Regions from separate parts of the Paradevosia tibetensis genome, predicted to be linked through region 1. Evidence: predicted binding sites of a transcription regulator. Region 1 holds the regulator's gene; the other holds the start of a gene.
The links. Region 1 encodes LexA, which represses DNA repair genes until DNA is damaged. Its sites were predicted from a motif close to TGTTCNNNNTGTGTTCNG; they were not measured.
Positions count from the first base shown of each region.

Region 2: a site for LexA is predicted at 2,656-2,673, ahead of dinB (DNA polymerase IV). Genes of this name have one in related genera too.

Region 1 is NZ_CP041690.1:2,081,958-2,089,527, reverse strand. Features, by position in the region: gene FNA67_RS10160 (FUSC family protein) at 11-2,032, opposite strand; gene mdtN (multidrug transporter subunit MdtN) at 2,010-3,074, opposite strand; gene FNA67_RS10150 (YtcA family lipoprotein) at 3,071-3,331, opposite strand; gene lexA (transcriptional repressor LexA) at 3,582-4,301, shown strand; gene FNA67_RS10140 (IlvD/Edd family dehydratase) at 4,370-6,181, opposite strand; gene FNA67_RS10135 (2-dehydro-3-deoxygalactonokinase) at 6,396-7,307, shown strand; gene FNA67_RS10130 (2-dehydro-3-deoxy-6-phosphogalactonate aldolase) at 7,304-7,570, shown strand, end outside.
Region 2 is NZ_CP041690.1:3,642,511-3,650,080, reverse strand. Features, by position in the region: gene FNA67_RS17860 (MFS transporter) at 1-905, shown strand, start outside; gene dinB (DNA polymerase IV) at 1,362-2,627, opposite strand; gene FNA67_RS17850 (flagellar motor protein MotB) at 2,739-3,656, opposite strand; gene motA (flagellar motor stator protein MotA) at 3,675-4,538, opposite strand; gene FNA67_RS17840 (Tim44 domain-containing protein) at 4,925-5,887, opposite strand; gene ybaK (Cys-tRNA(Pro) deacylase) at 6,070-6,543, shown strand; gene FNA67_RS17830 (Rrf2 family transcriptional regulator) at 6,603-7,067, shown strand; gene FNA67_RS17825 (NAD(P)/FAD-dependent oxidoreductase) at 7,057-7,570, shown strand, end outside.

The DNA.
Region 1 (7,570 bases):
AAGACCCATGTTACGCCGCCTTTACATCTGCCATTCGCGCGATCCGGGCGTCGATCTGCCGGTAGAGACGCAGTCGCGAAACCATCTGCGCGCGGACGGCTGCCGGAAGCCGCCTGCCCTGTTCTCCCGCCTGCCTCCTGGCGCGGTTGAACGCGACTTCCACGTCCCTTAGGGCGTCGCCCCATATCGGAGGCTCGGATGCCCAACGCCCGTTCTTTATATCCGAAGCCCGGGTATCCAACCACTGCGCAACGGCGTTTTCGAACCGAACCGTTGCAGCTTTCACATACCTGGGCATACCGCGCGGAGCAGCTCCATCGCGTGAAAGCAGAAAAACCGGCGCCGACAATGCACTGATATCGCTGAGCAACGCCTCAGCTTCGTCCGGTGCGATCTCTGTCTTCTTGACCCGCTCGGCCTCGAACATCAAAAGCTCGGTGCCGCTTTCGGCCGTCTTGACCGCTGTGTGGAAGTCGGCGGCCTGCTGGCCTAAATCCTTCTCGCCGCGCAACAGACCGGTCAACGCAGTGCTGGCCTTGGCAAGGGCGCCTCTCACGTTGCCCCCCACGCTCACCGGCCAGATGGTTGAGAACACCAGGCTCACCACCACGTTGCCGAAGAGAATGCCGATGATGCGGTTCGTGGCGACGCCGAAATCGACGCTCGGTCCAAACCCGCCCAGCGTGCAGAGAAAGAATGCGAGCGCCGCCTGCCAGCCCATGTAGGAAATGCGTTCGGACCCGTTTGCGATCCAGGCGGCAATCAGGCTGCCACAGCCGACCAGCACCATCAGGTGGCCGATATCGGTCATGTGCGGAACGAAGACGATCATCGCTCCCACGCCCATGGCAGCGCCGATGAGACACCCGAGGATGCGCAGGGTGAGCTTGTGGATGGTTTCGCCGGTCGTCCCGAGCGCCACATAAAAGCACGTGATCATCGCCGTATGGATCTCGAACCAGTCCAGCGCGGTATAGGTGATGTAGCAGATCATCACCGCCAGCAGGGTCTTCAGGGCGAACTGGGTGTAGCGCGGGTTGTGGAACGCGTCCGGCGCCAGCAGCGGCTCCGCGGGCGCCTTGGAGGGGGGCGGCGGCGCGTAGCCCTGCCAGAGGGTTGCTGCCAGCCGCCCGACGATCGCCTCCATGCCCGACGTCGCGGCTCCTGCTCGCGGAACGATCGTGAGCAACTCGCGGTCGCGTACAACGACCGCGTAGCGACCGAGCTCGTCCGCGAGCACGGGATCGGGGGCCGCGCCTTCCTGGCTTCGCGCCAAAGCCACGGCCAGGGCGCGGTAGGAGAGATCGATCAATTCGCCCTCCCGGTAGCTCTCCTCCTTGCTGGTCAGCGACAGCAGCCGCGCCATGCGCTGGTAGGTGGAGGCCTTTGCGTTGCCATCGCCAAGGAGGGCGTGGGCGGTAGGAACCGCGTTGGGAGTGTTTCGAAGCAAAGCCGCGGCCGCGTCGAGCCGGTCTGCGAGGGTGGCTCGCAACAGGCGAGCCGGGCTCCTCGGGGCGACCACGTTCAGCAACACCAGAAAGAACATCGGGAAGAAGACGACTACCCACATCCAGGTGAGCGCCCGGGTGAGGAGTTCGGCTACGGGGATGATGTCGTAAAGCGTCATCACGAAGGCAAAGACGAAGCCCACGGTGCCCGCCATCGACCCAAGCCGGCTGGCCTGGGAGAAGTACATGCCGCCGAAGGTGAAGGCCGCAATGAACGCGAGCCTGAGGAACGGCGAATCCGCCGAGATCATCAGGAACAACACCCCCAGCAATATGCCGACGGAAGCCGCCACGATCAGGCCGAGACCGATCAGGATGCCTGACCCCGAGTTGTCCTTTGATGCGAAAAAGATGAGGTAGCACGAGAGCGCGGCCTCGGGCACGTGGTTGGCCATGGCCACCACCGTAACCAGCACGCAAAGCACCGCCATCCGTATCGAAAGGTCGAGCCGCCCCGGATAGGGCTGCAGTTCGTCCCAGACGATCCTGGCGAAGCTCGGTCTAGTGGGCGGTCGATACAGCATCGGTTTCGCTCGGGGGCTGGCCGACGATGACGATGGCGGTCGAGCCGATGCGCATCAGGTCCGCCGGCGGATCGTGGAGCTTGACGTAGACCGGGAAACGCTTGGCCACCTTCACCCAGTTGAGGGAACTGGAAACGATCGGCAGCCCGAGGATATTGGCCGATTCCTCCGACCGCACACCCCAACCGATGCTTTCGACCTCTCCCTGGATGCGCCGCGATCGGTCCGCCATCACGAAGACATCGGCCCGGCTGCCGAGACGGATGGCGTCGAGTTCGGTTTCGCGGAAGAAGGCCACCGCCTCCCAACCGGAAGTGTCGATCAGCGTGAAGATGGACTGGGCCGTTATCACATACTCGCCGGATGCCATCTCGAGCCCCGTCACCTTCCCGTCGAACGGCGCGCGCACGGTCGTGTTGTCGAGATCGCGCTGCGCAAGGGCCACCGTCGCCTCGGCCACGTCGACCTGGGCCTTGCGGGTATCGAGCGTGCCGATGACCTGTGTCGCGCCCTGCGACTGCTGGAGCGCCTGGTCAAGACTGACCTGTGCGTCGCTATAGGCGGTTCGCGCCTGGTCCACCTGCTGGGCCGTCACGTATCCCTTTGGCAGGAGCGGCTCTAGGCGCTCCAGGGTCTGCCGGGCGAGTTCGGCATTGAAGCGCGCGCGTTCGATCTGTTTGGCGGCGACATCGGCGTTGCTTTGGGCCGTAGCAATATTGCGCCCGCCCTGCTCGACCTCGGACTGGGCGGCACGCAGCTCGGCCTGCGCCTGGTCGAGGCGAAGCTGATAGGGCTGCGGATCGATCTGGAAGAGCACGTCGCCCTTTTTGACGCTCGCATTGTTCTGGACGGCGATCGAAACGATGCGACCGGGAACCGTGGGCGAAACGTGGATTGTGGGTGCCGAGATCTCGGCGACGTCGGTTCGCGGCGAGCTGTTGATCTCGTTGAGCGAGAAATAGATGCCCACGACCGCCGCTACGAAACTGACCACGGCAATGACGAGGCCAATCAGCCTCTTGATGACATGCCCGCCGTTCATTGCGGAATTCCGCCGAACCAGAGGAACCAGAAGCCGGTACCCCCACCAATCGCCATACACAGATAGACCAGCAATGGCAGTGGAAGATACCCGTCGATATCGAGAATGATCAGCAATTGCCGCGCGATGACGGCGAAGACCACACCAAGAACCGCGCAGATGATCCAGGCTGGAAAGAACGAGCCAAATATTGCGATCGAGGGCGCCGAAGGCTCCGAACTACAAGCTCCGAGCATGCTCGCGAAAAGTAGCGCCATGCCTAGTCGTGGTAGGCGCGCCGCAAACACGCGGCTCACGGATACTGGTTGCACTTGACGCTCCGCACACTCGAAATCGCCCGTCAGGGGCGGCTTCCGGCCAGAGATCGACCCAAATTCCCGGTCCCGTCAAGCGTTTCGGCGGCACATGAAGGGGTGCGATAACGGCTTCTTCACCGTTTTGTTGCAGAACATAACTGGAACACATATAACAAGTTCAGTCTTTGTTCTGATTCTGTTGGGGCCGCCGATGCTGACGCGCAAGCAACACGAACTGCTCATGTTCATCCACGAACGGATGAAGGAAACCGGCATCCCGCCCTCGTTCGACGAGATGAAGGATGCGCTCGACCTGGCGTCCAAGTCCGGTATCCATCGCCTGATCACGGCGCTTGAGGAGCGTGGTTTCATTCGCCGCCTGCCCAACCGGGCGCGAGCGCTCGAAGTCATCAAGCTTCCGGATTCGATGAACCCGTCGCTTGGCGGGCGCAAGGCGCGGTTCGAGCCCAATGTCATCGAGGGCAACCTTGGCAAGGTTTCAGCGCCCCCGCCTCGGACGGAACTGGTGTCGGTCGCCGAAAGTGGCCGGCCTGTTGCAGTGCCGGTGATGGGACGTATCGCAGCCGGCACCCCGATCGAGGCCATCCAGACCCATAGCCACACCATTGCCGTGCCGCCCGAGATGCTCGGGCCGGGTGAGCACTATGCGCTCGAAGTGCGCGGCGATTCCATGATCGAGGCCGGCATCTTCGACGGCGACACCGTACTGATCAAGAAGCAGGACTCAGCCGGAACCGGCGAGATCGTCGTGGCTCTCGTCGATGATGAAGAGGCTACTCTCAAGCGCCTGCGCCGCAAGGGTAATTCGGTCGCTCTCGAGGCCGCCAACCCGGCTTACGAAACCCGCATCTTCGGCCCCGACCGAGTGAAGGTACAGGGTCGGCTGGTCGGCCTGCTGCGCAAGTACTGAGCGTTCCGCTCCGAAATTGAAACGCCGCCGCCGGGGAGATCCGGCGGCGGCGCTGTTTTGTGCCGGCGTCAGTGGTTGTCGCGGGGCAGCCCGGCGGTCTGGGCCAGGCGCTGGTAGTTGACGGCGGGACGGAGAACGGCGCCGCTGCCGAGCTGGTCGACGATGCCGCGCTGAATCTCCTGCCAGGGCGTCTGGTTCTTGGGATACTGGTAGCCGCCATTGGCTGCCAGTTCCTGGCGACGCTGAGCGATTTCCTCGTCGGAGATGAGGATATTGGCAGCGCCGGTGTTGAGATCGATCCGCACGCGGTCCCCGGTGCGCAGGATGGCGAGGTTGCCGCCCGCAGCCGCTTCCGGAGAAGCGTTGAGGATCGAGGGCGAGCCCGAAGTACCTGACTGGCGCCCGTCGCCAATGCAGGGAAGCGAAGTCACGCCCTGCTTGATGAGGTACGCAGGCGGCCGCATGTTGACGACTTCGGCAGCACCCGGATAGCCGATGGGGCCGGCGCCGCGCATGAAGAGCAGCGTGAACTCATCGATTGCCAGTGCCGGATCGTCGATGCGGTGGTGGTAGTCCTCCGGACCGTCGAAGACTACAGCCCTGCCCTCGAAAGCATTGGGGCTGGCTGGGTTGTTCAGGTAACGATCGCGGAATTCCTGGCTGATGACGCTGGTCTTCATGATGGCGTTGTCGAAGAGATTGCCACCGAGAACCAGGAAGCCAGCCTCCGCCTTGAGCGGATTGTCGAACTTGCGGATGACCTTGTCATCCTGGATCGGCGTGTCGCGGCAGTTCTCGCCGATGCTCTTGCCGTTCACGGTCGGTGCGTTTTCCGCGATGAGGCCCTGCCCCATCAACTCGTTGACCACTGCCGGCACGCCGCCGGCATGATAGTAGTCTTCGCCAAGATATTCACCGGCCGGCTGCAGGTTCACCAGCAGCGGCACCTGATGGCCTTCCTTCTGCCAATCGGAGATATCGAGTTCGACACCGATGTGACGCGCGATGGCGTTGATGTGGATCGGCGCGTTGGTCGACCCACCAATGGCCGAGTTGACCACGATCGCGTTGTGGAAGTTGTCGCGCGTCAGGATATCGGAGGGCTTGAGGTCTTCGTGCACCATCTCGACGATGCGCTTGCCGGTGCGATAGGCCATTTCCTGGCGGTCGCGATACGGTGCGGGGATGGCGGCGGAACCCGGCAGCTGCATGCCCAAGGCCTCGGCCAGCGAATTCATCGTGGTCGCGGTGCCCATGGTGTTGCAATAGCCGGTCGAGGGCGCCGACGAAGCCACCAGGTCGATGAACTGCTTATAGTCGATCTCGCCCTTCGCCATCATCTGGCGGGCCTTCCAGACGATGGTGCCCGAGCCCGTTCGCTCCCCACGGAAGTAGCCGTTGAGCATGGGGCCGACCGAAAGAGCGATCGCCGGAATGTTGACCGTTGCCGCGCCCATGAGCATGGCCGGCGTGGTCTTGTCGCAGCCGATCGTCAGCACGACGCCATCGAGCGGATAGCCGTAGAGCACTTCGACGAGGCCGAGATAGGCGAGGTTGCGGTCGAGCCCTGCGGTCGGTCGCTTGCCGGTTTCCTGGATTGGATGCACCGGAAATTCGATGGCGATGCCGCCCGCTTCGCGGATGCCCTCGCGCACGCGCTCGGCCAGAACGATGTGGTGGCGGTTGCAGGGCGACAGGTCCGAACCGGTCTGGGCAATGCCGATGATGGGTTTGCCCGATTGCAGCTCTTCGCGCGAGATGCCGAAATTGAGATAGCGCTCCAGGTAGAGCGCGGTCATGTCCGGGTTGTCCGGATTGTCAAACCAGGCGCGCGAACGCAGCTTGTTGCCGGCACCGTTCGCGCCGTTGTTCCCCGTCATCGTAAAGTTCCTCCGCCCGCGCCTTGCGGCACGTATATCAATGCGAGGCTCGTTATAGAACATCGTCCGGGAAAGTGTGCGGGAAAACACTCCGGCAAATGGAAAGTTTTGTACGGTTTCAAACACTGGGCTGGAAGTCGCCGCAGTGATCGGGTTAGGTACGGCCCGCGCGCCTGCAACCCTGGCACGGCGCCAGGGAGGAATTGACTTGGGTATGGACGTGGCCGAGTGGATCGCGGTGGATTGGGGAACCTCCAACCTGCGGGCCTGGGGTATTGCCAGTGACGGCAACGTCACGTTTTCGCGCAGTTCGGACCGGGGCATGGGCAAGCTGGGCCGCGAGGATTATCCGGGCGTGCTGGCAGGGCTTCTCGAAGGCGTCGATCCGAGCAGCGGCGATGTCGTGATCTGCGGAATGGCTGGCGCCCGCCAGGGCTGGATCGAGGCTCCTTACCTCGACGCTCCGGCCGACCTGGCTGGCCTGATCTTCAGCGCCGTCCGCCCTGAAATGTCCGACAGTGCCCTCCAACCACGCATCCTTCCCGGAGTCTGCCTCAAGGCACCCGGCGCCGAGGACGTGATGCGCGGGGAAGAAACCCAGCTGCTCGGACTCTCGGCGCTCGTTCCTGGATTTTCCGGCCTGGTCATCATGCCGGGGACGCATTCGAAATGGGCCACGCTCAGCGGCACCCGCGTCGAGCGTTTCACGACCGTGATGACCGGCGAACTCTTCGAAGTACTAAAGACGCATTCGGTGCTGCGCCACTCCCTGCAGGGGGAGCTTGACGGTCCCGGGCGCGACGAGGGTTTCGATGCGGGTCTTTCGATGGGTCTTGATGCCCCCGAGCGCCTCACAGCGACGCTCTTCAAGGTCCGGGCGGGCTCCCTGCTTTCCGGGCGCGGGCCCGACTGGTGCGCAGGCTTCCTTTCGGGCCTTCTCATCGGAGCGGAAATCGGAGGCCAGCGAGACTGGATCGCCGGAGCTGAAGTGCCGCTTATCGGCAGCACGGGTCTCTGCGCCCTCTATGCCAGGGCACTTTCCCGGATCGGCATCGCCGGCCGGGTCGTTGATGCCACCGACGCCACCATTGCCGGACTAAAGACTGCCAGAAAGGCTCTAGCATGACTGAACGCAGGGAAATCATCGCCATTCTGCGCGGCATCACGCCCAACGAGAGCGTGGATGTCTGCCGGGCGCTGATCGAAGCCGGGATCACTATGATCGAGGTGCCCCTCAATTCGCCCGACGCCGTGCGCAGCATCGAGCTGGCCGTCGATGCGTTCCAGCATGATGCCATGATCGGGGCCGGCACCGTGCTTTCCCGGCGTGATGTCCAGGCAGTTGCCGAGGTCGGAGGTACGTTCATCGTTTCCCCCGACGCCAACCGC
Region 2 (7,570 bases), 1.6 Mb from region 1:
TGCTGGGCGTAGTGTTCCTAAGGTCCTGCGTCGATTCCGCCTTTGCCCCGGCCCGGCAGGCCATGATCCAGCGTGTGACCGAAGACCGTGACCTGGGAGCGGTCAACGGGCTCCATCATGGGTTGAACCAGACTGCCAAGGTGGCCGGTCCGGCCTTTGGCGGGGTGCTGCTGACGATGCTGCCCTTCAGCGGGGTGATCGCGATCAATGCCTGCCTTTCGCTCCTGGCGGCACTAGCCTGCCTGCCGCTGGTGGGGAGGGGCCGGAACGGGGCCGAGGCGCCCGAGGTTGCAGGCGGCGGTTTTCTGGCGGGGTTTGCGGTGTTCCAGCGGGACCGGCTGCTGATGGTGGCGCTGTTGTTTGCCGCCGGCGCGTTCTTTTCGTTCTTTCTCTACGACAGCCAGCTGGGACTGGTCGCCGAACTCTTCGGGCTGGGGCAGGGCGGCTTTGCAATGAGCGTTGCGGCTTCGGGGGGCGGCGGCATCGCCGGGGCGCTGCTGGCGGGGCGCCTCTCGGGCGGGCAACCGCTGCGGCTGATGGTGCTTGCCGCTTCCATCTCGGGACTGGCGACGATCGGGGTCGCGCTCTGGGCGCTCAACGGCTGGGCGATGCCGCTGGCGCCGTTCCTCCTCATACTGGCTGCGATGGGTGGGGCCACCGCGATGATGACCGTGCCGTTCCGCGTGTTGATGCAGAGGCGGGTGCCATCGGCGGTGATGGCGCGCGCCTCGGCGGCGAGCGAGGCGGTGATTACCGCCACGATGCTGGCCGCCCCGGTGCTGGGCGGCGCCATCGCGGCGAGCTGGGGCGTGGCGGCGGCGCTGCTTTCGGGCGGGATCCTCATCGTGCTGCTGGCGGCGGGAACGGCGGCCTCGCTCACGGCGCTGCGGACAAGACCCACCTGAAAAGAACACCCGGCCCTCGCGCAGGCGAGGCCCGGGTGCTGTCCCATCTAGCAGTCTTGTGACGCAGGCGATGCGGTCATCCGTGGAGGCGCCTCCGCTTCCGACCCGCTTGCGGCACGCACCGGCTGGGACATTTCGAGCCAGCCGATGATCAGCAACAGCAGGACGGCGATAGCCGCCCAACCGATCCTTGCGAGTACCGGGCGCAACCGTCCGGCACTTTTGTCCCGGTCTTGAGTCATGGCTGCCGTCCTCCGGCGAGCCCCCAAACACTCGATACGGCGTCATAGCTGGTCGCTTACCGGCCATTCGTCAACGGGCAAGTGGCGAAGCATTTTTGGTGTGGTTTTCCGGTCACTTAGGGCGCGTGGCGGTCAGTTGGTCGATGATAACGATCACATCGCGGAGCGGAGCGCAGTGCCGGGGGCGGCGTGGTCCTGCAAGCTGCCAGGGGCGCTAGAAGAGGTCGCGTTCGGCCAGTTCGCGGAAGGCGTCGGGAACCGAGCGCGAGCCTTCGAACAGCGCCGAGCCATAGCCGATGGCTTCCCAGCCGAATCGATCACGCACCGCGTCGAGCGCCCTGTCGGCGGTCCAGCGTCCCTTGCCGCGGGCGGTGCCGGGGCGCGATTGCTCGTCGCCAAGGCCGAGCGGCAGTTCGAGCTGGAGCAGCGGGTGCTTCTCGAGATGGGAGACCGAGATGGCGAGGAGCGAGATGAAGCGCTCGGAGGCGAATTCCTCGCGGACCTGCCAGACGAGGCTTTCGGCGATTTCGGCGAGGATGGCGGTGGCGGCCACGGGGGCAGGCAGGGTGGCGGCGCGGGTCACCGCGCGCATGTCGGCAAAGCGTACGCGCACGGTGATGGTGCGTCCGGCCAGCGACCTGGCGCGCAGGCGCGAGCCGATGCGGTCGGCGAGGTGACGCAGGGTGGGGCGGAAGACCGATTCGACAAAGGGCCGGCGCCCGAGCGCCGATTGCGCCCCGGCCGAACGCGCGCGGCGCCGGGTTTCGATCAATCGGGGATCCTGGTTCCAGGCGAGGGCGGTGAGCTTTTCGCCCGCCGCATGCCCGATCAGCCGTTCGAGCGACTTGCCGGGCATTTCGGCCAGCTGGCCGATGGTGCGGATGCCCTTCTCGGCCAGGCGCTGGCTGGTGACGGGTCCCACGCCCCACATCAGTTCGACCGGCAGGGCGTGGAGAAACTCGATCTCGCCCGCCGGGTCGACCAGGACCAGCCCATCGGGCTTGGCGACCTGGGAGGCGATCTTGGCCAGATGCTTGGTTCGGGCGATGCCGACCGAGATGGGCAGGCCCAGCTCGTCGCGGACGCGCTGCCGGACGGCCTGCGCTATGGCGATGGGTGGGCCGAAGAGCCGTTCGGTTCCCGAGACGTCGGCGAAGGCCTCGTCTATCGAGATGCGCTCGACCAGCGGGGTGAAGTCCTCAAGGACGCGGATCGCGGCGTCGCCGAGCTCCTGGTACTGCTCGAAATGGCCGTTCACGAAGATGAGGCCGGGGCAGAGCTCGCGCGCCTTGCGGCCCGGCATGCCGCCATGAACGCCGAAGGCCTTGGCCTCGTAGGAGGCCGCGAGCACCACCCCGCCACCCACCGCGATCGGGCGGCCGCGCAGCTGCGGGTTCAGCTTCTGCTCGACCGAGGCATAGAAGGCATCGAGGTCGGCATGGAGGATGTTGGCTTGCGGAGGGCTGGCTTGGCTTGCCATCGCGAGGTGGCTCCCGATGATCCTGCATGAGAACATAACAAGAACATTTGGCCGGTCAAGCGGGAGCGCAAAGTGAAACGCCGTCGCTTCTGGCGACGGCGTCCGATTGGATCAGGGTGTCATGCCCGCCGGGACCGGGGGCGGCTCGTGCAGGAGCGTGATCTTGATGCGCTCGTTGGCCGCCAGGTACGGATCGTTCGGGAAGAGCGGCTCGGCGGTGGCGCGGCCGGCGACCGAGCTGATGTGGTCGTCCGAAAGCCCGAACTCGGCAAGGATCTCACGCACGACATTGGCGCGGTCGCTGGTGAGTTGCCAGGGGCCGTAGTGCTCGTTGGGATAGTTGCCGCCCGCAGCGGTGTGGCCGGAAACGGTCACCTGGTTGGATTGCTGCTGGAGAATCGGGGCGATGGCGGCGATGGCCTTGCGGGTCAGCTCGAAGGGATATTTCGAGCCTTCCGGGAACATCGGGCGGCCTTCCTGGTCCACGATCAGGATGTTGAGGCCTTCCGGGGTCTCCTCGAGCAGCAGGTTGTCCTGGATCTTGGTGATGTCGGGCATGGCCTGCCAGGCCTGGCGGATGCTGGCGGCCGCGCTCTTGAAGGCGAGTTCGTCCTTGGCCTTGATGTCGACCTGGGACGTGCGGGTTTCCTCGGTCTTGCCCTTCTGGCCGTCGAGGCCGGAAATGGCGGCCATGTCGTTGCCCTGGCGCGTGCTCGGGGGCGGCGTGGCGACGACTTCGCGCTGGTTGGGCGAGGGGCCGGCCATCTTGGCGCCTTCGGGGTCGAGCGCGCGGCCGCCCATGAAGCCGCCGGCGCCGCTCGTGCTCTCGCTGACCTTGCTGGGCGCGAAATAGTCCGACAGGCCCTTCTTCTGCTCGGGCGTGGTCATGCTGATCAGCCAGAGCAGGAGGAAGAAGGCCATCATGGCCGTCACGAAGTCGGCATAGGCGATCTTCCAGGCGCCGCCATGATGGGCGTGGTCGCCCTTTTTGACCTTCTTGATGATGATGGGTTGGTCGTAGCCGGCCATAGCTTGGGTATCCCGAGATTAGGCCGCGGCCTGAAGATTGGCGGTCGCTTCATCGATCTCCGAGAAGCTCGGACGATCTTCGGACATCAGCATCTTGCGGGCGAATTCGATGGCCATGACCGGCGGGTTGCCCGAGATGTGGGCGAGCAGGCCGACCTTCATGGAAAGGAAGTACTTGGCTTCGGCCTCGTAGATGTTGCGCAGGGCCTGGGCCATCGGGCCGAAGAAGGCATAGGCGACGAACACGCCCAGGAACGTGCCCACCAGAGCGCCGCCGATCATGTGGCCGAGCACTTCGGGCGGCTCGCTGATCGAGCCCATGGTCTTGATCACGCCGAGCACGGCGGCGACGATGCCGAGGGCCGGCGTGCCGTCGGCCAGGGCCTGGATGGCGTTGACCACGCGGTGGTTTTCCTGGTGGTGGGTTTCCAGTTCCTCGTCCATGAGCGCTTCCATTTCGTGGACGTTGTTGGTGCCCAGGGTGACCATGCGCAGGTAGTCGCACATGAACTCGACGGCATGGTGGTTGGCCGCGAACTTGGGGAACTGGGCGAAGAGCGAGGAGTCCTTGGGGTTTTCGATATGCGGCTCGAGCGCCAGCATGCCCTTGGACTGCACCAGCTTGAAGATGCTGTACTGGAGGCCGAGCAGTTCGACATAGGCCGCCTTGTTGTAGCGCGGCCCGCGCAGCAGCGTTCCGAAGATGCCTGCGCACTGCTTGAGCACCGGCCCGGTATTGCCGATGATGAAGGCGCCGAAGGCGGCGCCAAGGATGATCAGGGCTTCGAAAGGCTGAACGAGCACTTCAAGGTGCCCACCCATCGCAGCATAACCGCCGATCACGGATGCAATAACTACAATAATACCAATGGCGAGGCGCATTGTACTCGGTACTCACACTCAGCGCCGATACACGACCCTCTGGGGTCTTGCCCGGCTTACAACTATCCGACGCGGCGAGTCATGAAGCACGTGGCGATTGGGTTCGGTAGGTCTCGCAGAAGACGCAATTAGTAGTTCGGCAACCAATATTACCGGCTAATTAAGTTTCGCGACCGCCCCCGCACGTCGATGTGAAGTCATTCTCTCCACTGCATAATCAGCGGATTTACATTAACGGCCAGTTTATTCGGCAAGCAGAGTGCGAAACCGGGAAGCGACGTGCGGCGCGCGAAAAGCTGAAGATGGCAAAAGGCGCCCGAAACCGGGCGCCTTGGCATCGTGCCTGCGACAGAGTGTCTCTCCCCGCCAAAGCGAGGTTGCCGCGATCAGGCTTCCTGGATCGCCGAGAGCAGCCAGGTGCCGCCGACAGGGCGGGTGAAGGTCCACAATTCCGTGGCTTCGGTGGCCTTGTCGGGATCGCCCTCGACCACGCGACCGGTGACGCGGTCACGGGTGACGTCGATGGAGGAGTAGCGCATCGCGGCGGTGGCGTAGTCGGTGCGGCCCTCGCGCCAGCTTTCGGAAAGATCGCCCTGCAGGAGCGTCACGTCCGAGACTTCGTTGCGCACGCCGTTGGTGGCGTTATTGCCCAGCTCCTCGGAGAGATAGGACATCATCTCGGGCGTAGTGAGGGTGCGCAGGGCGGCGTAATTCTCCTGGGAGAACGCGGCCTGGACACGGGTCAGCATGGATTCGAAAGCCTCGAGGTCCGCCTGGCCGATGCCGATCTCGTTGGTGTCGGCGGGGCGGCGGCTGGCGCCATAGCCGGCGCCGGCCGCGTTGCCGGCATTGTAGCGCGCGGTCTGATCGCGCGGCGCCTCGTAGGCGAAATCAGGGCCGCCGGCGGTGGCCGTGCGTCGTTGCGGCGAGCGGAAGAGGCGCATCGCCAGGTAGATGAGGCCACCGATGATGGCCACCTGGAAGAGCATGGCGAGGATGCCGCCGAAGCCGCCGAACCCGGCGCCGAAGAGCAGGCCGAGAAGGCCGCCGAACATGAGGCCGCGCAGCATGGCGCCGCCAAAGCCGCCGAAGAAGCCGCCGCGCGGCTGGGCGACGCCGGCCGCGGGCGTGGTGGCGCCGGTCTGCGGGTTCTGTGTCATGGTGCGCTGCACGGGCGGGGTGGTCATCGGTGCGGTGTTGGTGGGCGCGGGCGCCTGGAACGTGCGCGTGCCGCGGCTCCCGAAGCTGCCGCCGCGGCGGGCCTCGGCCTGATCGACCATGGCCATGGAGGCGACCATGGCGATGGAAGCGAACAAACTGGCGAGCCGGAAGCTCCGGGAAGCGAACATGGATGAGTACCCCGATGGAGACAAAACTTTCCCCGATGTAGGGTAGGACGCGGCCCATTGTAAGCGGCGGATGCGCAAAAACTCCTGCCCCGGGCGCGACATTGTATCCAGCGCTTTCTCTTTGCCGATCATGGGCCTAGTGAAATGGCTCGTCGGCAAGCAATCTCGCCACGGGGAAGCAGATGTCCAAGACCACCCGCGCGACCAAGGCGCTCGAACAGGCCGGTATCGCCTTCGCGGTCAAGACCTATGACTACGATCCCAATGCGGACCGGATCGGCCTGCAGGCGGCCGAGGCCCTGGGCGAAACGCCCGAGCGCGTGCTCAAGACCCTCATGGCGCTGGTGGACGACAAGCCGGTCTGCGTGATCGTGCCGTCGGACCGGGAGGTTTCGATGAAAAAGCTCGCCGCAGCGTTCGGCGGCAAGTCGGCGCAGATGATGAAGCCGGCCGATGCCGAGCGCATCACCGGCTACAAGGTCGGGGGCATCAGCCCCTTCGGGCAGATGCGCAAGGTGCGCGTGGCGCTCGAGGAGGCGGCGCTCGGCCACGAGCGCGTCTATCTCAATGGCGGGCAGCGCGGGCTGCAGATCCACATGGCGCCCGCCGACATCCTCACCGCAGCCCAGGCGATAGCGGCCCCGCTCGTCGCCTGAGACGGCCCGTCTTCGGAGCGGGGTTGACGCACGCCCAATCATGTAACATATGAAGTTACATGAAACATGACAGCCGACTTTCGGGCGTCCTGCACGTCCTCCTGCACATGGCCGAGTTCGATCGTCCGATGACCTCGGAGATGCTGGCCATGGCCATGAGCACCAACCCGGTCGTCATCCGCCGCATCATGGGCGGGCTGCGCGACGAGGGCTACGTCAAGTCCGAGAAGGGGCATGGAGGCGGCTGGACGCTGGCCTGCGACCTCGACGCGGTGACGCTGCGCGATATCTATGCGGCGCTCGGTAGCCCGGACCTGCTGGCCATGAGCAATCGCACCGAGATGCCGGGATGCATCGTGGAGCAGGCAGTCAATTCCGCCCTCAACGAGGCCTTCCAGGAGGCCGAGGCCCTGCTGCTCAAGCGCTTTGGCGAGGTGACGCTGGCCATGCTCGCCGCCGATTTCCACCAACGCTACCTCGAACGAGGCAGCACGCACACTCTGGAGGACCACCATGGTTCATGATGCCATTGTCATCGGGGGCAGTTTTGCCGGACTTTCCGCCGCCACCTATATCGCCCGGGCCCGGCGCAGCGTCGCCATCATCGATGCGGGCGCGCCGCGCAACCGGTTCGCGAGCCATTCCCATGGTTTCTTCTCGCGCGACGGCAGTTCGCCGCTCGACATGCTGGCCATCGCGCGCGAGCAGGTGGACGCCTATCCCTCCACGCACCTGATCGCCGGCAAGGCGGCGACGGCGCGGCGCGACGGCGATATCTTCGCAGTGGCGCTCGAGAGCGGCGAGACGGTTTCGAGCCGCTATCTCGTTCTCGCCTACGGCGTTTCGGACGAGCTGCCCAAGCTCCCCGGGCTCGCAGAGCGGTGGGGGCAGTCGGTGATCATCTGCCCCTATTGCCACGGTTTCGAGTTCTCAGGGCGGCAGATCGGGGTGCTCTACGCCTCCGACATGTCGAGCCACCAGGCGATGCTGGTCTCGGAATGGGGACCCACGACCTATTATCTCAACG